2 regions of the Rhizobium sp. O111 genome follow, and region 2 is predicted to be linked to the other one. Evidence: riboswitches for the same ligand, from Rfam matches in the RefSeq annotation. Region 2 holds a riboswitch; the other holds the start of a gene.
The links. A riboswitch is a leader RNA that binds a small molecule or an ion and turns the genes downstream of it on or off. The one in region 2 is predicted to bind S-adenosylmethionine.

Region 1: it holds a riboswitch for S-adenosylmethionine, as region 2 does, so the genes downstream of both, metA (homoserine O-acetyltransferase MetA) here and ACVTFQ_RS00745 (O-succinylhomoserine sulfhydrylase) in region 2, are expected to answer to the same signal.

Annotation. Positions count from the first base shown of each region.
Region 1 is NZ_JBSHXL010000001.1:3,400,587-3,411,324, reverse strand. Features, by position in the region: gene phaR (polyhydroxyalkanoate synthesis repressor PhaR) at 1-570, opposite strand, end outside; gene ACVTFQ_RS17055 (acetyl-CoA C-acetyltransferase) at 808-1,989, shown strand; gene phbB (beta-ketoacyl-ACP reductase) at 2,059-2,784, shown strand; gene ACVTFQ_RS17045 (hypothetical protein) at 2,812-2,964, opposite strand; gene ACVTFQ_RS17040 (hypothetical protein) at 3,050-3,196, opposite strand; gene nagA (N-acetylglucosamine-6-phosphate deacetylase) at 3,336-4,487, opposite strand; gene ACVTFQ_RS17030 (SIS domain-containing protein) at 4,487-5,518, opposite strand; gene ACVTFQ_RS17025 (GntR family transcriptional regulator) at 5,515-6,288, opposite strand; gene ACVTFQ_RS17020 (aldose epimerase family protein) at 6,402-7,424, opposite strand; gene metA (homoserine O-acetyltransferase MetA) at 7,562-8,485, opposite strand; SAM riboswitch at 8,520-8,597, opposite strand; gene ACVTFQ_RS17010 (ABC transporter ATP-binding protein/permease) at 8,749-10,578, shown strand; gene ACVTFQ_RS17005 (DUF5666 domain-containing protein) at 10,594-10,738, opposite strand, start outside.
Region 2 is NZ_JBSHXL010000001.1:141,091-151,828, reverse strand. Features, by position in the region: tRNA gene ACVTFQ_RS00755 (tRNA-Gly) at 37-110, opposite strand; gene ACVTFQ_RS00750 (2'-deoxycytidine 5'-triphosphate deaminase) at 181-1,275, opposite strand; SAM riboswitch at 1,349-1,427, shown strand; gene ACVTFQ_RS00745 (O-succinylhomoserine sulfhydrylase) at 1,472-2,656, shown strand; gene apaG (Co2+/Mg2+ efflux protein ApaG) at 2,864-3,256, shown strand; gene ACVTFQ_RS00735 (Hsp33 family molecular chaperone) at 3,319-4,314, opposite strand; gene argF (ornithine carbamoyltransferase) at 4,407-5,324, opposite strand; gene ACVTFQ_RS00725 (aspartate aminotransferase family protein) at 5,372-6,568, opposite strand; gene ACVTFQ_RS00720 (GcrA family cell cycle regulator) at 6,996-7,541, shown strand; gene phoB (phosphate regulon transcriptional regulator PhoB) at 7,623-8,306, opposite strand; gene phoU (phosphate signaling complex protein PhoU) at 8,343-9,056, opposite strand; gene pstB (phosphate ABC transporter ATP-binding protein PstB) at 9,100-9,915, opposite strand; gene pstA (phosphate ABC transporter permease PstA) at 9,930-10,738, opposite strand, start outside.

The DNA.
Region 1 (10,738 bases), 3.3 Mb from region 2:
GTCGAGCTTGCTCTGAAGCGCGCGCAGCTGTTCCTTGAGTTCATCGATGTCCTTGGCCTCGGCCTTGCGGCTTTCCTTGGCGGCTGTTGCCGGCGCCTTGAAGGGCGAGAACATCTGCATCGCCTGCTGGAACATCTCGGTGTTGCGGCGCACCTGGTCCTCGACCATCTGCATGGGCAGCTGCAGGTTCTTCGTCAGCGGCGTCTCGCCGAAGGCACGCGTCACCTGCTCGCGCATCTGCGTCTGCTGCTCGGTAAAGGCGCGCATGGAGTGTTCCAGGAAGCTCGGAACCACCATCTGCATCTGGTCGCCATAATAGGTGATCAGCTGGCGTAGGAAGGAAATGGGTAGCAGCGTGTTGCCGGTCTTCGATTCCTGCTCGAAGATGATCTGCGTCAACACGGAATGCGTGATGTCGTCGCCGCTCTTGGCATCCTGTACGGTGAAGTCCTCTCCCTTCTTCACCATCTCCGCCAGGTCTTCCAGCGTCACGTATGTGCTGGTGCCCGTGTTATACAGTCGGCGATTGGCGTATTTCTTGATCGCTACCTGGCCCTCATTCTTCGCCATATGAATCTCCCAAAGCCCGTCTTATTGTCATTGAAATTCCTCCACTTGGGAGTGTAGACGCAAAATCGGGCCGGTGACAATCTCTTTGTGCGATGCGGCAAGCCCCTTTTAGTGCAAGACAATTCACGCAGCGTAAGTTCTTTCGAAAATTCGCATGTGCTCTCTTGTCGTTTGACTTGGCGATGAAGCTTTGTCAGTTTCAACCTATATGTGGTGGAGCAAAACGAGGAGACCTTCATGTCCAGTCAGTCTATCGTCATCGCCAGCGCCGGCCGTACGGCCGTCGGCTCGTTCAACGGTGCTTTCGCCACCGTCGCCGCCCATGAACTGGGTGCGGCGGCCGTCAAGGGCGCGCTCGATCGTGCGGGCGTCGATGCCTCCGAAGTCGACGAAGTCATCCTGGGGCAGGTGCTGCCGGCGGGCGAGGGGCAGAACCCGGCGCGGCAGGCGGCGAGGAAGGCCGGCGTTCCCAAGGAAGCGACCGCCTGGGGCATCAACCAGCTCTGCGGTTCCGGCCTGCGCGCGGTCGCACTCGGCATGCAGCAGATCGCGCTCGGCGATGCGAAGATCATCGTCGCCGGCGGCCAGGAATCCATGTCGATGGCGCCGCATGCCGCGCACCTGCGCGCCGGCACCAAGATGGGCGACATGAAGATGGTCGATACCATGATCAAGGATGGCCTCACCGACGCCTTCTACGGCTACCACATGGGCGTGACCGCCGAAAACATCGCACGCCAGTGGCAGCTGACGCGCGAGGAGCAGGACATGTTCGCTGTCGCCTCACAGAACAAGGCCGAGGCCGCGCAGAAGGCCGGACGTTTCGCCGACGAGATCATTCCCTTCGTCATCCAGGGGCGCAAGGGCGATGTCACGGTCGATGCGGACGAATATATCCGCCATGGTGCCACCATGGAGGCAATGGCGAAGCTTCGCCCGGCGTTCGACAAGGAAGGCACGGTCACGGCCGCCAACGCCTCGGGTCTGAATGACGGTGCGGCGGCTGCCGTGCTGATGACCGAACAGGAAGCATCGCGTCGCGGTATCCAGCCGCTGGCGCGTATCGTGTCTTGGGCCACCGCCGGCGTCGATCCGCAGATCATGGGTACGGGCCCGATCCCGGCTTCGCGCAAGGCGCTGGAGAAGGCCGGCTGGTCGATCAACGATCTCGACCTCGTCGAGGCCAACGAGGCCTTCGCCGCGCAGGCCTGCGCGGTCAACAAGGATCTCGGCTGGAACCCCGAGATCGTCAACGTCAATGGTGGGGCGATCGCCATCGGCCATCCGATCGGCGCGTCCGGCGCACGCGTGCTCAACACGCTGCTGTTCGAGATGAAGCGCCGCGGCGCCAAGAAGGGACTTGCGACATTATGCATCGGCGGCGGAATGGGCGTCGCCATGTGCTTCGAAGCACTTTAATAGCCTGCTTTATATCGTGTCTTGGTTGAGCTCCGGGGATAGCGGAGCCTTACATATGGGGAGCGGAACATGAGCAGAGTCGCTGTTGTCACCGGCGGTACGCGCGGTATTGGCGCCGCCATTTCACTGGCCTTGAAGAGTGCGGGCTATCGGGTCGCCGCCAACTATGCCGGCAATGACGAGGCCGCGCAGGCGTTTCACGCGGAAACCGGCATTCCCGTTTTCAAATGGGACGTGTCGAGCTACGAGGCCTGTTCGGAAGGCCTGGCGCGGATCGAGGCCGAGATCGGCCCGATCGAGGTGCTCATCAACAATGCCGGCATCACGCGCGATGCGATGTTCCACAAGATGACGCCGCAGCAATGGCACGAGGTGATCAACACCAACCTCACCGGCCTGTTCAACATGACGCATCAGGTCTGGGCCGGCATGCGCGAGCGCAGCTTCGGGCGCATCGTCAATATCTCGTCGATCAATGGTCAGAAGGGCCAGATGGGGCAGGCGAACTATTCGGCGGCAAAGGCCGGTGATCTCGGCTTCACCAAGGCGCTTGCCCAGGAAGGGGCGGCGAAGAACATCACCGTCAACGCCATCTGCCCCGGCTATATCGGCACCGAGATGGTGCTGGCGATCCCGGAGAAGGTGCTCAACGAGCGCATCATTCCGCAGATCCCGGTGGGGCGTCTCGGCACGCCCGACGAGGTCGCGCGCTGCGTTGTGTTCCTGGTTTCGGATGATGCCGGCTTCATCACCGGCTCGACGCTCAGCGCCAATGGCGGGCAGTTGTTCGTCTAAAGCGGGCTCTGCCTTAGACGGATATGCTTAGCGGATCGAGGCGGTATGTTCGGTATCGCTGACGGTCGTCTGGTGAGACTGCTTATGCGGGATCTTGCTCGTGTCGTATGGGTTGAGCGAGGCCGCATAAGTGGCGAGCGCAATCGTCAAGATTGCCGCAGCGCCGATGATCTTCGTCATTGTCTTTCCCTCCCGAGCCGGTCGAGGCATTCCTGATCCCGACCGGTGTCGATATTGGGGCGAATTCGAGGAATTATTCGGTCATTCAACCGTTGGGATGCTGCCGGTCGCGGACCTTCACAGGCACGCGGACGCGCACCTGGTTTTCAGTGCGGAGCGCCATTGCCGCCGTTGCCAGAAATGCTGCCGCGATCAGAATGGCGGTTGCCGAATTCAGGATGATCTGGGCCATGATTTTGTCCTCTCACAGGGGTGGCGCATCTGATGTGCCGCCGTTTCGTGAGGGGAATATGAGCCTGCCCGCCGTTGCCGGATAGACTAGGCTTTGGCGACCGATTGTCAACGCCAAATTGACAATCGGCATTTCGCGGTCACGCAGGCTCGCCGCTGATCCAGGTCTGGTTGATCTTGATCCCGTCGCTCATGTGAACAAGATCGGCGCGCAGGCCGGGTGCGAGGCGGCCACGGTCATCGAGCTTCAGGAAGCGGGCGGGGTAGAGCGTTGCCATGCGCAGCGCTTCTGAGAGCGAGAGGTCGAGATAGGTCAGGCCATAGCGGATCGCCGAGGCCATATCGACGTCGGAGCCGGCGAGCGTGCCGTCTGACAGCACCAGCCTTGAGCAGAAGGCGCCGGTCTCGCGCCGCACCGTGCGGCCGTTCAGCGTAAAGCTGTTCTCTGTTGAACCCACCAGCGACATGGCGTCGGTGACGAAGAACAGCTTGCCCTCGCCGCGCTTGGCTCGAAGCGCCGTGCGCAGCGCCTTGGGGTCGACGTGGTGGCCATCGGCGATGATGCCGCACCAGACGGCCGGATGATCGATTGCCGCGCCGACAAGCCCGGGCGTGCGATGGCCAAGCTGGCTCATGGCGTTGAAGAGATGCGTCACGCCACGGGCGCCGGCGTCGAAGCGCGCCTCGGCGGCTTCGCTCGTGCAATCGGAGTGGCCGATGCTGACTGTGACGCCCGCTTCGCTCAGTTCCCGCACCTGTTGTGCCGTGACCTGCTCGGCCGCCATCGTCACCAGCAGCGTGCCGATCGCCTCGGCGGCGGCGGAAAGTGCCTTGACGTCGCGGTCCTCTACCGGGCGCATCAGTTCGGCCAGATGCGCGCCCTTGCGGGCAGGCGCGAGATGGGGACCCTCGAGATGGAGGCCGGCCACGCCGCGATTCGCCTTGACTGCTTCTTTCGCGGCGTCGATCGCGGCGGCCGTCGCTTCGCCGGTATCGGTGATCAGCGTCGGCAGCAACGACGTCGTGCCATAGGGGCGATGGCCCTCGGCGATGCGGTACATGGAGGCGGGCGATGGCTCGTCGTTCAGCATCCGGCCGGCGCCGCCATTCACCTGGGCGTCGATGAAGCCGGGCGCGAGGATGCCGCCGTCGAGCGTGATCGTCTCGCCATCAGGCAGGTCGTTCAGGCCGGCGATCGTCTCGATGCGCCCGTCTGCGACGACAAGCGCCTTGTCGTCGTGAAAGCGCTCGCCGTCGAAGATGCGGGCGCCGATGAAGATCTTGCGCGACATCAGACGGTCTCCGTCACCTTCAAGAGGTTCGCCGGCTTGTCGGGGTCGAAGCCCTTGCGGCGGGTGACCGCCTCGATCATGCGATAGTAGACCAGCAGCGAGACCAGCGGGTCCAGGAGGCCGTTGCCTGTCGTAGGGACGCGCAGGTTGATGCCGGGAAGTTCCTTGGTCGAGAAGGGCACCGTGGTGGCGCCGAGCTTGCTCAGACGCTCCAGCGCCTTGACGTTGTTGGCGTAGGCCGCGTCATCGGGCGTGAAGGAAAGGATCGGGAAGCCCGGCTGCACCAGGCGCATCGGGCCGTGCATGAGTTCAGCAAGCGAGAAGGCTTCGGCATGCAGGCCGGAGGTCTCCTTGGCCTTCAGCGCTGCCTCGAGAGCGATGGCGAAGGCCGGGCCGCGGCCGCCGGTGTATAGCGAGGTGGCGTTGAAGAGCACGTCCTCGGCGGCAGCCGTATCGATGCCCGATGTGGCGTTCAGCGCTTCGGGAAGCTTTTCAAGTGCTGCCTGCAGGTCGGCACTGGCGCCGATTGCCGCCGTGACGCCTGACAGAGCCGCGACCGAGGCGATGAAGGACTTGGTTGCCGCGACGCTCTTCTCGGCGCCGGCGTTGAGGTCGAGCATGAGATCGGCCTGCTTGGCGAGCGGGCTGTCGGTGACATTGACGACGGCAATGGTCGTCGCGCCGCCGCGCTTGGCCGCTTCCTGAAGTGCGACGATATCGGGGCTCGCACCTGATTGCGATACGGTGAAGTGGATGCCACCCTTGAGGCGCAGCGGCGTGCCATAGACCGACGCGATCGATGGGCCGACCGAGGCCACCGGAATGCCGCAGGTGATCTCGAAGAGATATTTGAAGAAGGTGGCGGCATGGTCGGACGAGCCGCGCGCGGCAGTGGTGACGACGCTTGGCGCGTTCTTGGAAAAGAGCTTGGCGATCTCGTCGAAAACAGGCTTTTCCTTGCGCAGCAGCGTCGCAACCACCTCGGGGGACTGGCCGGCTTCCTGCAACATCAGCGACTGGGTTTCACTCATAGCTCGTCTCCAATTCTCAATTCTGCAACAAAATCATATGCATCGCCACGGTAGTGGGAGCGGGTGTATTCAACGACGCGCTGGTCTTCCAGGCGCGATATGCGTTCGATCAGAAGGGCGGGGGCGCCGGCCGCAACGTCGAGCGCTGCCGCCGACGTCGCGTCGAGCGTGACGGCGGAGAGCTTCTGCAGCGCGCGCACCGGGCGATGGCCGCTTGCCGTCAGAGCGTCATAGAGCGAGCCTTCGCCGCCGGCGGTGTCATCGAGAAACTTAACGGGGACCACGGAGCGATCGATCGCCAGCGGCAGCCCGTCGGCAAGGCGCAGGCGATCGAGGCGCAACACGCGCTCGTCGACGCCGAGGCCTAGCAGGAAGGCCTCCTCCGGCGAGGGCTTGTTGATGGTGCGCGACAGAATCCGCGCCGCCGGCACGCGGCCGCGCGAGCGCATGTCTTCGGAGAAGGATGAAAGCCGCCAGAGCGACTGCTCCATGCGCTCCACCTTGGCGGAGACGAAGGTGCCGCTGCCATGGCGCGATTCCAGCGTGCCTGAATTCAGGAGATCGCGATAGGCGGTGCGCACCGTGACGCGACCGATCTTCAGGGATTCGGCCAGATCGCGCTCGCTCGGCAGTGCTGCCCCCGGCTTCAGTAGCCCCTCATTGATCAGCCCGGTCAACGTCTGTGCGAGACGGCGATAGAGAGGTCCGCTGCGCGCTGTGTCGCGCAGTCCGCGTGCCTCGATCTCGGCTATCAGACTGGTTCTATCCATGAGATTAAAATAGAACCTCTTTGGAACCAATTGCAAGCGCTAACTTGCATGAAAAAACCCTCGCAGAGGTCTGCGAGGGTTTGATGACATCGGGCATGGTCGGCAGGTGGCCGTCAGCTCTTCGAGAAGATGTAGTCCGTTTCCTGGCGAAGCACTTCGCCGGGGCGCAGAACCGCGTTGGGGAAGCCCTCGTGGTTGATGGCGTCGGGCCAGATCTGGGTTTCCAGGCAGAAGCCGGCGAAGGGGCCGTATTTGCGGCCGCCGATACCAGGCACCGGCACGTCGAGTTTGAAGGCGGCGTAGAACTGGACGCCGGGCTCGGTCGTGCGCACTTCCATCGACACGCCGGAATAGAGGCTGCGCGCGAGCACCACCGAGCGCTTGGCGACACGTTCGGACGAGAGGCAGAAATTGTGATCGTAGAGCGCCTGGGTGTCGCCCTCGAAGCGCTTCAGCGAGGCCATTTCGCGGAAGTCGAACACCGTGCCTTGCACCGGGCGGATCTCGCCGGTCGGGATCTGGCGCTCGTCGGTCGGAAGATAGCTGTCGGCCGCGATCATGATGTCGTGGCCAAGCGTGTCATCGCGGCCGTCGAGATTGAAATAGGCGTGCTGGCAGACATTGGCGATGGTCGGCTGGTCGCTGGTCGTCTCGTAGACGACCGAGAGTTCGCCATCGCCATGCACGCGGTAGGTGACGAGGATAGTGCAATTGCCGGGGTAGCCGCCGCGGCCGTCGGCGTCGACGATCTTCAGGACGACGCGGTCGCTGTCATGCTCGACGATCGTCCAGTTGCGCAGCGCGATGTTCTCGAAGCCGCCATGCAGGTGGCTGACGCCGTTTTCGTTGAGGTCGAGCTGATAATTCTTGCCGTCGATCGTGAACTTGCCGCCGCCGATGCGGTTGGCATTGCGGCCGGGCGTCGCGCCGAAATAGGCGGAATGGGCGGGGTAGCTGTCGAAATCATCGAAGCCGAGGGTGAGCGGCGCGTCATGGCCTTCGAGCCTGAGATCCTGAATGACGGCGCCCCAGGTGATCACCTTGGCGGTGAGCCCGCCGCCCGAGATTTCGACGCGATGGACGGTCTCGCCCGTCTTCGTCGTTCCAAAAACGTCCCGCTTCAATCCATCCGCCATCCTGTTTCCTCCCCGGTTCGCGTCCGCAATTTCGCGAGGGAACCTGCTCTCAATTGAATGAAATCGCAACCGCCGCGATATAAAAAACAAACGCCGCCGGTCAGGTCCGGCGGCGTATCAAGCAAAGCGAAAAGGTCTCAGCCGTCCTCGCCAATATCTTCCAGATTGTAAGGCGTCGTCTGGTAGATTTCGTTGATCCAGTTTCCGAACAGCAAATGCGCGTGGCTGCGCCAGCGGTTCTGCGGCGGGATCGAGGGGTCGTTGTGCGGGAAGTAATTGTGCGGCATCTTGATCGGAACGCCGGCATTCACGTCGCGGAAATACTCGTCACCGAGCGATGTCGAATCATATTCGACGTGGTTGAAGATATAGAGCCGATTGCCTTTCTTCTCGTGAACGAGGCAGACTCCCATCTCGCTCGATTCCATCAGGATTTCCAGCGTGTCGGATTTTTCGATATCGGCGCGGCGCACTTCAGTCCAGCGCGAGACCGGAACCTCGAAATTGTCGGAGAAGCCGTTGAGATAGACCGACGACGGCTTGAGGTTCTTGTGGCGATAGACGCCGAAGGCCTTTTCCGTTAGCGCGTGCTTGGGAATATCGTGGAAATGGTAGATCGCGGCCATCGCGCCCCAGCAGACATTCATCGCGGAGTGAACGTTGGTGCGCGTCCAGTCGAAAATCTGCTGCATTTCATCCCAATAAGTAACGTCTTCGTATGGAAGCGTTTCGATCGGCGCGCCTGTGATAATGAAGCCGTCGAACTTCCGGTGTTTGATCTCCTCCCAGGTCTGGTAGAAGGAGAAGAGATGATCTTCCGAGGTGTTCTTCGCCTTGTGGTTCCCGACGCGAACAAGCGACAGCTCGACCTGCAGCGGCGAGGCGCCGATGAGGCGCGCCATCTGGATCTCGGTCTTGATCTTGTTCGGCATGAGGTTCAGAAGCCCGATCTGCAGGGGGCGAATGTCCTGACGGATCGCGGCCGTCTCGGTCATTACGCGCACACCTTCCTGAACCAGGGTTTCAAAGGCGGGCAGGGTATCGGGGATCTTGATCGGCATAGCGGTCACTCGATGAAAAAACGAAAATATCGCTATCGGTCCGCACGCGGCCCTTTAGCAACTTCTTTAACGTGGCTGCAAGCCGGCCGGCCAAATCACCACGGAGCGCTCTAAATAGACCCAGTCAGGCCGCGAATCAATGACCGATACGCGGCGTCGCCTATTTGCCGAGGTAACTCGCGCATTACCTGATGCTAGAAACTGTTGCTGGACAGGCTGACTCACGGTGCTATTCAGGTGCTACATACGCGTAAGGAAGCATGATGGCAGAGGACGTCAAAAGCAGACCGAGCATCCAGGGGCAGGACCGGGTAGGGTATGATCTCAGCCTGATCTTCCGCCTCAAGGTGATGTTTTCGGCATTCTGGCACTCCAGGGTGCGCGCGCCGGTGCTCATTCTCTCGACGGCTTTGATCGGCATCATTCTGGCGACAGCCTATGCCACCGTCATCCTCAACCAGTGGAACGCGCCATTCTACGACGCCATCTCGCGTCGCGATCTGCCGGGGTTTTTCCACCAGCTGAAGATCTTCGCGCTGATCGCCGGCATGCTGCTTTTGCTCAACGTGGTGCAGGCCTGGCTGAACCAGATGACGGCGCTCTACATGCGGGAGGGGCTGACGCGCGATCTCGTCGACCAGTGGCTGCAGCGCAAGCGGGCGCTCAGGCTGGCGTCCAGCGGGCTGATTGGCGTCAATCCGGACCAGCGCCTGCATGAGGATGCGCGCAATCTGGCGGAAAGCACCACGGGTCTTGTCATCGGTCTGGTGCAATCGACGATCCTGCTGGTGAGCTTCATCGGCGTTCTCTGGGAGCTGTCGAGCGGCTTCGTCTTCCGTTTCGGCGAGTACGCCTTTTCCATTCCTGGCTATATGGTGTGGGCGGCGATCTTCTATGCCGCGTCGGCCTCGGTGCTCAGCCAGCTCGTCGGACGCAAGCTCGTCAAGCTCAATGCCGATCGTTTCTCCAAGGAAGCCGAGCTGCGTTTCGCGCTGATGCATGCCAACGAGAACATTCCGGCGATCACGGCGGCGCGTGGCGAGGAAAATGAACGGGGGCGGATCAACACCGATATCAGCGCCGTTCTCGCCGTCATCAAGAAGCTGGCGATGGCCAACGTCAATCTGACCTGGGTGTCGGCCGGCTACGGCTGGCTCGTCGTCGTCATTCCGATCATCGTGGCGGCGCCCGCCTATTTCTCCGGCGGCCTCACCTTCGGCCAGCTGATGATGTCGGTCGGCGCCTTCAACCAGGTCAACACGGCGCTGCGCTGGTATGTCTCCAACTTCGGCCCGATCGCCGAATGGCGCGCGACCTTGATGCGCGTCACCGATTTCCGCCAGGCTCTCACCACGATGGGCGACGATGTCGATCTCAAGGAAACGATCGCCTATGAGCGCAGCGCGCCGGGCACGCTGACGCTTGAGGATGTGACCATCGCCACCAAGATGGACGAGGAGATCGACCAGTGCGGCGGCTTCCGCCTGCATGAGGGCAGCGTCACCATCAAGGCCGGCGAGAAGGTGATGATTAACGGCGATCACAACGTCAATCGCAAGCTGCTGTTCCTGGCGATGTCGGAGCTGTGGCCTTGCGGCAGCGGCAAGATCGGCCTGCCACCTACCGACGACATGCTGTTCGTGCCGCAATCGGCCTATATTCCGGGTGGTACTTTGCGCGAAGCGCTGGCGTTTCCCGCAGCCGCCGACACCTACAAGAACGACGATGTGGTGGCGGCGCTCGAAAAGGCGGGGCTGCACAATCTCGTTGCCCGCCTGGATACGCGCGCACGCTGGGACAAGCTGCTCGATGCCGATGAACAGCGGGCTATCGGTTTCGCGCGCCTCTTGCTGGTCCGGCCGCAATGGATGGTCTTCGACGAAGTGCTCGAGGGCATGGAGCCCGAATGGCAGTCGACGATGATGAAGGTGCTCGAGGCGATGCCGGATGCGACGATGATCTATATCGGCCGCTCCGACGCCTACATCGAGGCGTTCCATCCGCGCGTGCTGCATCTCGAAGCACTTGCCGCCAAGCCTGATGAGAGCAGGGTCGCCGACAAGGCGCCGAACACGCCGGCGCCGGCGCTCTGATCGCTTCGATCGGGATCACATCGGCGGAACGATGCCGTTGGTGCCGACCGTGACCTGTGCTGCGGAGACCGTTCCGTCGGCTGCCTTTTCGCCCATTACGATGACATGCGCGCCCGGTGTCAGGTCCGACATCTGCGCGGCGGTGAAGGTCACGATCGGC
Region 2 (10,738 bases):
TCTACTTATTGCGGCCTCGAGCCATACTTAGATAGCTGGAGCGGGTGAAGGGAATCGAACCCTCGTATTCAGCTTGGGAAGCTGCTGCTCTACCATTGAGCTACACCCGCGTTACGCGCAGATTTCCAACAGATGGCGGCTAGTGTCAAGCGGCCTTGAAGCACTTGCCGGTTATGTGGCTCAGATCCGGAAGTGCTTGGAGAGCTTGAGGCCTTGTGCCTGGTAGTTGGAGCCGAGGCCGGTGCCGTAGAGGCTTTCGGGGTGTTCCTGCATGTGCTCGTAGACCAGGCGGCCGACGATCTGGCCGTCTTCGAGGATGAAGGGCACCTCGTGGCTGCGGACTTCGAGGACGGCGCGGCTGCCGCGGCCGCCGGCGGGGGCGTGGCCGAAGCCGGGGTCGAAGAAGCCGGCGTAGTGGACGCGGAATTCGCCGACCAGCGGATCGAAGGGCGTCATCTCGGCGGCGTAATGCGGGGGCACGTGGACGGCCTCGCGCGAGACGAGGATGTAGAACTCATCCGGATCGAGGATCAGCTCGTTGCGACCGCGGCTGTAGATCGGCTCCCAGAAATCGAAGATATCGTGCTGGGCCTTCTTGTCGACATCGACGACCGCCGTGTGGTGCTTGCCGCGATAGCCGATCAGGCCGTCCTTGTCGCCGGCGAGATCGATCGACAGCGCAATGCCGCCGCCCGAGACGTTCGGCTTGGTGCTTGCGACGAGTGTCTCGGCATCGTGCAGCGCCAGCAGTTCCGGTTCGCCGAGCAGCGACTGGCCGATGCGGAAGCGGATCTGCGACAGGCGCGAGCCGCGACGCACGACGATCGGGAAGGTGCGCGGCGAGATTTCGAGATAGAGCGGGCCGGAATAGCCGGCCGGGATCTTGTCGAATTCCTGCGCGTAATCGGTGATCACGCGGGTGAAGATGTCGAGGCGGCCGGTCGAGCTTTTCGGATTGGCCGAGGCCGACATGTCGGCCGGCAGATCGAGGCGCTCCATCAGGGGCACGATGTAGACGCAGCCGGTTTCGAGCACCGCGCCTTCCGAAAGGTCGACGACATGCAGGCTCAATCGGTCGAGCTTGTCGGAGACGAGGCTGTTCGGACCCGGCATGAAGCTGGCGCGGACGCGGAAGGCCTTGGCGCCGAGGCGCAGATCAAGGCTCGCCGGCTGGATCTGGTCGCTGTCGAGCTCGCGCTCCGCGACGAGGCGCCCCGTCTCGAACAACGCGGCAATCGCGCGGTCTGCCAATATTCCTGTTTCGCGAGCCATCATGCCCCATCCATAATTTGCCGCAGACAAAACCAAAATCGAGGAATTGACGCAAGCGCGCAACAGCAGTATTGCAGCTTTATCCCGTGGTGATTTGGCCGGTCGGCTTGCAGCCACGTTAAACAAGTGGCTAAATAGACCGGGTTGAAACCGGTCTGCATTCGCGGCCGGTTTTTTTGTGTTTGAAAGTGGTGATGGCATGAGCAAGACTTGGCGCCCGGCAACCCAACTGGTCCACGGCGGAACGCTGCGCTCGCAGTATAGCGAGACATCCGAGGCGATCTATCTCACGCAAGGGTTTGTCTACGACAGCGCGGAAGCCGCAGAAGCGCGCTTCAAGGGCGAGACGGAGGGCTATATCTACGCCCGCTACGGCAGTCCGACCAACGACATGTTCGAAAAGCGCATGTGCGCGATGGAAGGCGCCGAAGAAGCCCGCGCCACCGCATCGGGCATGGCAGCCGTTGCCGCCGCCATCCTCTGCCAAGTGAAAGCCGGCGATCATATCGTGGCCGCCCGCGCGCTCTTCGGTTCCTGCCGCTGGGTGGTCGAGACGCTGGCGCCGAAATACGGCATCGAGTGTACGCTGGTCGATGGCCGCCATCTGGAAAATTGGGAAAAGGCGATCCGCCCGAATACCAAAGTGTTCTTCCTGGAAAGCCCGACCAACCCGACGCTCGAAGTGGTCGATATCGCAGGCGTTGCCAAGCTCGCCAACCAGGTCGGCGCCAAGGTCGTGGTCGACAACGTCTTCGCGACGCCGATCTTCCAGAAGCCGCTGGAACTCGGCGCCCATATCGTCGTCTATTCCGCGACCAAGCATATCGACGGCCAGGGCCGCAGCCTCGGTGGGGTGATCCTCTCGGATACGGAGTGGGTCAACGAACATCTGCAGGACTATTATCGCCATACCGGCCCGGCTATGTCGCCGTTCACGGCGTGGACGCTGCTGAAGGGTCTCGAGACGCTGCCGCTGCGCGTCAAGCAGCAGACCGAGAACGCCAGCAAGATCGCCGACTTCCTGGCCGAGCAGAAGCAGGTGGCCAAGGTGATCTATCCCGGCCGCAAGGACCATCCGCAGGCCGATATCGTCGCAAAGCAGATGAAGGGCGGCTCGACGCTGGTGGCGATCGAACTCAAGGGCGGCAAGGAAGCGGCGTTTGCCCTGCAGAACGCGCTTGAGATCGTGAAGATCTCCAACAATCTCGGCGACGCGAAGAGCCTGATCACGCATCCGGCGACGACCACGCACAAGAACCTGACGGATGAGGCGCGCGCGGAACTCGGCATCTCTCCGGGCACCGTGCGCCTGTCGGCCGGTATCGAGGATACCGACGACCTGATCGAGGATTTCGCGCAGGCACTCTCCAAGATCAAGGCCTGATCAAGAATAGCCGGCCGGGTCGATGTGATCCGGCCGGCATTTAAACGCGTATTTTTGCAATTTACTCGCGCTGAGCGGGAGTGGCATTAGTCTTAACGCGCGAATTTTTCGCGCTTACAGCCAATTGATTGCGGATTCCAGCCTGGTTTATTGACCTGCCGCACCTCTTATAAGATACCAGTAAGGTATTCTTATTATGGTGTAGGCATGTACCGCGCCCTGACACGAGATATTGAAGTGGTGGTCGAGCCCTTTTACCTGGAGGAGCAATCCGACCCGGACGACGACCGCTATGTGTGGGGCTACCGCATCGTCATCAGCAACAATTCCGACCTCACTGTACGCCTCGTCAACCGCTACTGGAACATTACCGACCAGAACGGCGTCGTCGACGAAGTGAGCGGCGCCGGCGTCGTCGGCGAGCAGCCGACGCTCAGCCCCGGCGATACCTACGAGTATTCGTCGGGCTGCCCGCTCGATACGCCATCGGGCCTGATGTTCGGCCACTACCAGATGGAAACCGATAAAGGCGAGGTCTTCCAGGTGGAAATCCCCGCCTTCTCGCTTGATTCACCCGGCCTGCTCAGAGTGCTGAACTAACCTTTTTTGTCGCATGTCGGTGCCGCAAAACCGCTGCACGGTCTTGCGCGACATGCTTCAGCTTATTCAGCCGCCTGCGCGAGCTCTTCGGCCTCGAAACGATAGGTCGTCGAGCAGAATTCGCAGGTGACCGCGATCTTGCCCTCTTCCTGGCTAGCTTCGATCTCCTCGGCGGAGAAGCCCTTGAGCACGCCCTTGATCTTCTCGCGCGAGCAGGAGCAGCGGTCGAACACTTCGCGCGGCTCATACACGCGCACGCCGCGCTCGTGGAAGAGCCGGAACAGCAGGCGCTCGACGCCGACCTGCGGATCGGTCAGCTCATCGGCGTCGATGGTCTCCACCAGCGAACGCGCCTCGGCCCAGGCATCGTCTTCCGCATGCTGGACGGTACCTTCGTCGCCATCGCCGCCGTGCAGGTCGGCCTGGCGCATGCGCTCGGGCGCTTCCGGCAGGAACTGGGCAACGAGGCCCCCTGCCCGCCAGCGATGACGCGGCTTGCCCGCTTCGTCGCGGTCGAGCAGTTCGGCGGCGGCAAGGCGCACGCGCGTCGGGATCTGCTCCGACTGACGGAAGTAGGTGCCGGCGATATCCTCCAGCGTGGCGCCGTCGAGCGCGACGATGCCCTGGTAAGGCTGACTGAACTTGCCATGGTCGATGGTGAACGCCAGCATGCCCTTGCCGAGCAGCTGCTCGGGCTCGGCGCGACCGGCGGCGACCGCCTCGTCCAGAAGCGTCTGGTCGAAGCGGGCATAGGCGCGCACGTTCTCAGGCGTCGAGAAGTCGGCGACAAGCAGATCGACCGGGCCGTCGCTCTTGGTCTGCACGGTGAACTTGCCTTCGAACTTCAGCGACGTGCCAAGCAGCACCGTCAGCGCGATGACTTCGGCCAGCAGGCGGGCGACGGGTGCGGGATAGTTGTGGCGATCGAGGATCGCATCCAGCATCGGGCCGAGCTGGACGGCGCGACCGCGCACATCCAGGCCTTCCACCTGAAACGGAACGACATGATCATCACCGGCGAAATCGAATTCGCCGAGGGTGGCTGCAGCTTCTGCCATGGTCTTCTCCTAGTCTGAGGGCAGCGGACGAGCCCGTCCATCCGCCAGCGCGGCCACGGGCCTGTCCGGCCCGATGTGGCCTCCAGTATGGTTCAGATCGCGCCCAGGCACCAAGCAAGAATCGACTTCTGCGCATGAAGACGGTTTTCCGCTTCATCGAAGACCACGGATTGCGGGCCGTCGATCACTTCGTCTGTAACTTCCTCACCACGATGGGCCGGCAGGCAATGCATGAACAATGCATCCTTGTCGGCCTGTGCCATCAAAGCCGAATTGACCTGATAAGGCTGGAAGACGTTGTGACCCCGGGCCCGATGTTCCTGATTCATGGAGACCCAGGTATCGGTCACCACGCAATCGGCGCCGGCGACCGCACGGTCTGCATCATGGCTCAGCATGATCTCGGCGCCCTCATTGCGGGCCCAGTTCAGATAGTGATCCTTCGGCTCGGAACCAAGGGGTACCGCCATGTTCATGCGATAACCGAAACGAGCAGCCCCTTCGACCAGCGAATGCAGCACGTTGTTGCCATCGCCCATCCAGGCGATCGTCTTGCCCTTGATGGGGCCGCGATGCTCTTCGAACGTCATGATATCGGCCATGATCTGGCACGGATGGGTGTCATCCGTCAGCGCGTTGATGACGGGAACGGTCGCGTGTTCGGCGAGCTCCAGCATGCGCGCATGGTCGGTCGTGCGGATCATGATCGCATCGACATAGCGCGACAGAACCTTGGCGGTATCGCCAATCGTTTCAGCGCGGCCGAGCTGCATTTCGGTGCCCGAGAGGAACAGCGTCTCGCCGCCGAGCTGGCGCATGCCGACGTCGAAGGAGACGCGGGTGCGGGTCGAGGGCTTTTCGAAGATCATCGCCAGCATCTTTCCTGCCAGCGGCTTGTCGCCCTGGCCGGCCTTGAAGGCCTGCTTACGGGTCTTGGCGTCGTCCATGATGACCCTGAGGTCGGAGGAGGTTACCGCGGAAAGATCGAGAAAGTGTTTTGGGGAAGCCATCTGTCTTTAACCTGTTGCGCCCGCCATCCGGCCGGGCATCCATCCATTCAAGCCGTCTTCTTTGCCTTGGCGCGCACGCTCTCGGCGGCACGCTCCAGGCGCGCGAGGCCTTCGCGGGCTTCATCGGCCGTGACGACAAGCGGGGGGAGCAAACGGATGACATTGTCGCCGGCCGGAATGGCCAGCAGGTTGGCAGCGCGGATGGCCTGCAGGAGCTCAGCCGACGGAACAGCCGCCTTGACGCCAAGCATCAGGCCTTCGCCCCTGACATCCTCGATCACATCGGGGAAACGATCCTTCAGCGATGCGAGACCCTGGCGGAAGACGAGTGCGACGTCGCTGACGTGCTGCAGGAAGCCTTCCTCGAGGATCACGTCGAGCACGGCATTGCCGACGGCCATGGCGAGCGGGTTGCCGCCATAGGTCGAGCCATGGGTGCCGGCCTTCATGCCGGAGGCAGCTTCAGCAGTTGCCAGGCAGGCGCCGAGTGGGAAACCACCGCCGATGCCCTTGGCGGCGGCGAGAATGTCCGGCGTTACGCCCAACCGCTCATAAGCAAAGAGCTTGCCTGTACGGCCGACGCCGGTCTGAACCTCGTCGAGGATCAGAAGCAGGCCGTTTTCATCGCAAAGCTGACGCAAAGCCTTCATGAACTCCACAGTCGCAGGGCGGATACCGCCCTCGCCCTGTACCGGTTCGATCAGGATACCGGCCGTGGCATCGGTGATGGCGGCGCGAACGGCCTCGATATCACCGAAGGGAACCTGGTCGAAACCGGGCGCCTTGGGGCCGAAGCCTTCCAGATACTTCTCCTGGCCGCCGGCGGCGATCGTCGCCAGCGTGCGACCGTGGAAGGCGCCTTCAAAGGTGATGATGTGGAAGCGCTCGGGATGACCCTTCGAATACTGGTAGCGACGCGCGGTCTTGATCGCGCATTCCAGCGCTTCGGCGCCGGAGTTGGTGAAGAACACCTTATCCGCGAAGGTTGCATCCGTCAGCCGCTTGGCGAGACGCTCCTGACCGGGGATCTCGTAAATGTTGGAAAGGTGCCAGACCTTATCGGCCTGATCCTTCAGTGCTCCGACGACATGCGGGTGGCTATGGCCGACAGAGGTCACGGCAACGCCCGCGCCGAAATCGAGATATCGCTCGCCAGTTTCGGTGATCAGCCACACGCCCTCTCCTCGCTCGAACCGCAGCGGGGCACGAGAGTAGGTATCATAAAGCGGCGCGGCTTCAGCCATGGCGCGATCTCCTGTCATTCGCTCAATAATCGCCCGGACTCCGGCTAAAAAGCGGGTGCCCGGAAATGAAAAATGCCGCCTTTCGGCGGCGAGGGGCACTATTGTCTTTTCGCAGTGCGATGTCAACAAAACTGAGCTTTTGTCGCATGCGTCAAGCAAGCATCAGGGCGCCGGCGAGCTATCAACAGCTAATGTTGCAGAAATGACTCTACCACCCAGCAAGTTGGGGAAAACCGAGAAATCGATTCGCCGCGATTCAACCGACTCTTGTCACGGAGTCGCCCTCACTCTAGGTTAAAACTCAATTACTAGACTGCATGCGGCGGAACTAGTCACCAAAATCGAGCAAGCGTTTCTTGGTCCGGACACGTCCGTGCCATGGGTGAGGGATTCTGCCTACACCAACGCAATAAGGCGGAGACAGGGCATGAACTGGACAGACGAGCGCGTTGAAAGACTGAAGAAGCTTTGGGCCGAAGGCCTGAGCGCCAGCCAGATTGCGGCACAACTTGGCGGTGTAAGCCGCAACGCCGTCATCGGCAAGGTCCACCGTCTGAACCTGCCTGGCCGCGCCAAGGCCGGCGGCACGACGACGGCGACCAGAGCACCGAAGCGCCCGGCGGTTTCGACGCCCCGCCCCGCCAGCAACTTCAATTCCGCACGCATCTCGCCAAGCCGCGCCGTTGCCCGCCCGCAGGGCGCAGTGGCTCTCAAGGAAGAGATGGATATCGATGCGATCGAGGAAGTCCGTTACCGTCCCGCTTCCAACGTTGTCGTTCCGATCTCGCGCCGCCTCGGCCTCACGGAACTGACCGAGCGTACGTGCAAGTGGCCGGTCGGCGATCCGCTGACGGATGACTTCCACTTCTGCGGCTGCGAATCCCCTGACAACTCGCCATACTGCACCTATCACCAGCGCATGGCCTACCAGCCGGTCAACGAGCGCCGCAAGGCAGCCAACCGGGTCGCATGACCCGGAAAGCCGGATAAGGAACAAAAGAAAACGGGCCCTTGCGGGCCCGTTTTTCGTTGGATCGGATGAAATGGAAGCGCCTTACGCTTCCATCGAATAGCCGGCGCCGCGAACGGTGCGGATGACATCTTGCATGTTCGAGAAGTTGAGCGCCTTGCGCAGGCGGCCGACGTGTACGTCGACGGTGCGTTCGTCGACATAGATGTCATGGCCCCAGACGCCATCGAGCAGCTGCGAGCGGGAGAAGACACGGCCGGGCGACGACATCAGGAATTCCAGAAGGCGGAATTCGGTCGGTCCCAGGCGGACTTCGCGGCTCTTGCGGTGAACGCGGTGGGTTTCGCGATCGAGCTCGATATCGCCGCACTTCAGCAGCGAGGAGAGCACTTCCGGCTTGGCGCGGCGCAGCATCGCCTTGACGCGGGCGACGAGCTCAGGCGTCGAGAACGGCTTGACGACATAGTCGTCGGCGCCGGTCGACAGGCCGCGAACACGTTCGCTTTCCTCGCCACGGGCGGTCAGCATGATGATCGGCAGGCGCTCGGTCTCCGGGCGCATGCGCAGGCGACGGCACAGCTCGATGCCGGAAACGCCGGGCAGCATCCAATCGAGGATCAACAGGTCGGGCGTGCGTTCCTGCAGCCGGATTTCGGCCTCGTCACCGCGAAGGATGGTATCGACTTCGAAGCCTTCGGCCTCGAGGTTATAGCGAAGAAGCACGCTCAGTGCTTCTTCGTCTTCAACGACTGCTACTCTTGGGATCATTCGTCTCGGTCTCCTGGGGGCGTGGGTCCGGAACGCTTATTCCGTGACCGCGCCGACGGTGTTGGCGGTGTCGTCCTTCGGACGCTCGCCTTCCGGCTGGGCGCCGGTAGCCATGTAGTAGATGGTCTCTGCGATGTTGGTGGCGTGGTCGCCGATGCGCTCGATGTTCTTGGCGCAGAAGAGAAGATGCGTGCAGCTGGTGATGTTGCGCGGATCTTCCATCATGTAGGTCAGCATCTCGCGGAACAGCGAGGTGTACATCGCGTCGATTTCCTCGTCGCGCTCGCGGATCGACTTGGCGCGGTCGGCAACGCGGCTGGTGTAGACGTCGAGAACTTCCTTGAGCTGGACAAGCGCCAGTTCGGAAAGATGCTCGAGGCCACGAGCGAGCTTGCGCGGAACGCCCGTGCTCTGGACAGCGATGACGCGCTTGGCAGTGTTCTTGCCGAGATCGCCGACGCGCTCGAGATCGGCCGCGATGCGGATCGAGCCCATGATTTCGCGAAGGTCGGCGGCCATCGGCTGGCGGCGGGCGATGGTGATGATCGCCTTTTCGCCGATCTCGCGCTCGGCGTGATCGAGGATCACGTCGTCGGAGATGACCTTCTGGGCGAGCGAAGTGTCGCCGTTGACGAGCGCGCGAACAGCGTCGCCGACCATCTGTTCCGCGAGGCCGCCCATTTCGGAGATGCGGCGCGTCAGGAACTTGAGATCATCGTCATAGGCGGAATAGATATGTGTCGATGCCATGGGGCTTATCCTTGAATGTCCTGAGGTTTACCGGTTTCGGAGATCAGCCGAAGCGGCCCATGATGTAATCCTGGGTGCGCGGATCATCCGGGTTGGTGAACATCTTGTCGGTATCGTTCTCCTCGACGAGGTTGCCGAGGTGGAACATGGCGGTGCGCTGCGAAACGCGTGCTGCCTGCTGCATCGAGTGCGTGACGATGACGATCGTGTAGGCTTCGCGCAGCTCGTGGATGAGCTCCTCGACCTTGGCGGTCGCGATCGGGTCAAGCGCTGAGCAGGGCTCGTCCATGAGGATGACTTCGGGGCTGACAGCAATCGCGCGGGCGATGCACAGACGCTGCTGCTGACCACCCGACAGGCCGGTGCCGCCTTCATGCACGCGGTCCTTGACCTCGTTCCACAGGCCGGCGCGCTGCAGGCTCTGCTCGACGATGACGTCCATGTCGGCCTTCGCCTTGGCGAGACCGTGGATGCGCGGGCCGTAGGCGACGTTTTCGTAGATCGACTTCGGGAACGGGTTCGGCTTCTGGAACACCATGCCAACGCGGGCGCGCAGCTCAACGACGTCGATATCCGGATCGTAGATATCATCGCCATCGAGCGTGATCTTGCCGGTAACGCGGCAGTTGTCGATCGTGTCGTTCATGCGGTTCAGGCTGCGCAGGAAGGTGGACTTGCCGCAGCCCGACGGACCGATGAGAGCCGTCACGGTGTTTTCGCGGATGTTCAGCTTCACGTCGAAAAGCGCACGCTTCTCGCCGTAGTAAACCGAGACGTCCTGGCCGATCATTTTATACGGAATGGTATTCATCTTCTGGTCTAGCGCCTTCTCAACTGCGGCTTCCGTCAACATGTTCATGATGTTTACTCCGTTTACCAGCGGCGCTCAAAGCGACGACGCAAGAGGATGGCTCCGAGGTTCATGACGATCAGGAACAGGAGCAGGACGATGATGGCGCCGGACGTGCGCTCGACAAAGGCGCGTTCGGCTTCGTTTGCCCACATGTAAACCTGCACCGGCAGAGCCGTGGAGGGATCCATCGGGGTGGCAGGCGCATTGGCGACGAAGGCGACCATGCCGATCAGGAGCAGCGGCGCGGTTTCACCGAGCGCGTGCGCCAGACCAATGATGGTGCCGGTCAGGATGCCAGGCATTGCCAGCGGCAGGACGTGGTGGAACACCATCTGCATCTTCGAAGCGCCGAGACCAAGAGCGGCTGCGCGGATCGAAGGGGGCACGGCGCGCAGTGCCGCGCGGGTGGCGATGATGATCGTCGGCAGCGTCATCAGCGTCAGCACCAGGCCACCGACCAGCGACGCGGAGCGCGGCAGGCCTGCGAAGTTGATGAAGACGGCGAGACCGAGCAGACCGTAGACGATCGACGGAACGGCCGCGAGGTTGTTGATGTTGACCTCGATCAGGTCGGTCAGCTTGTTCTTCGGCGCGAACTCTTCGAGGTAGATCGAAGCGGCGACACCGATCGGCAGCGACAGGGCAAGAACGATCAGCATCAGGTAGAGCGAGCCGATGAGGGCGACGCCGAGACCTGCGGCTTCCGGACGGCTGGAATTGCCGTTGACGAAGAGGCCGGTGTTGAACTCCTTGTGGAGCGTGCCGCTGGCGGCCATCTGCTGCATCCAGCCAACCTGGCGGTCGTTGACCTTGCGGTTCTTCTCGTCAA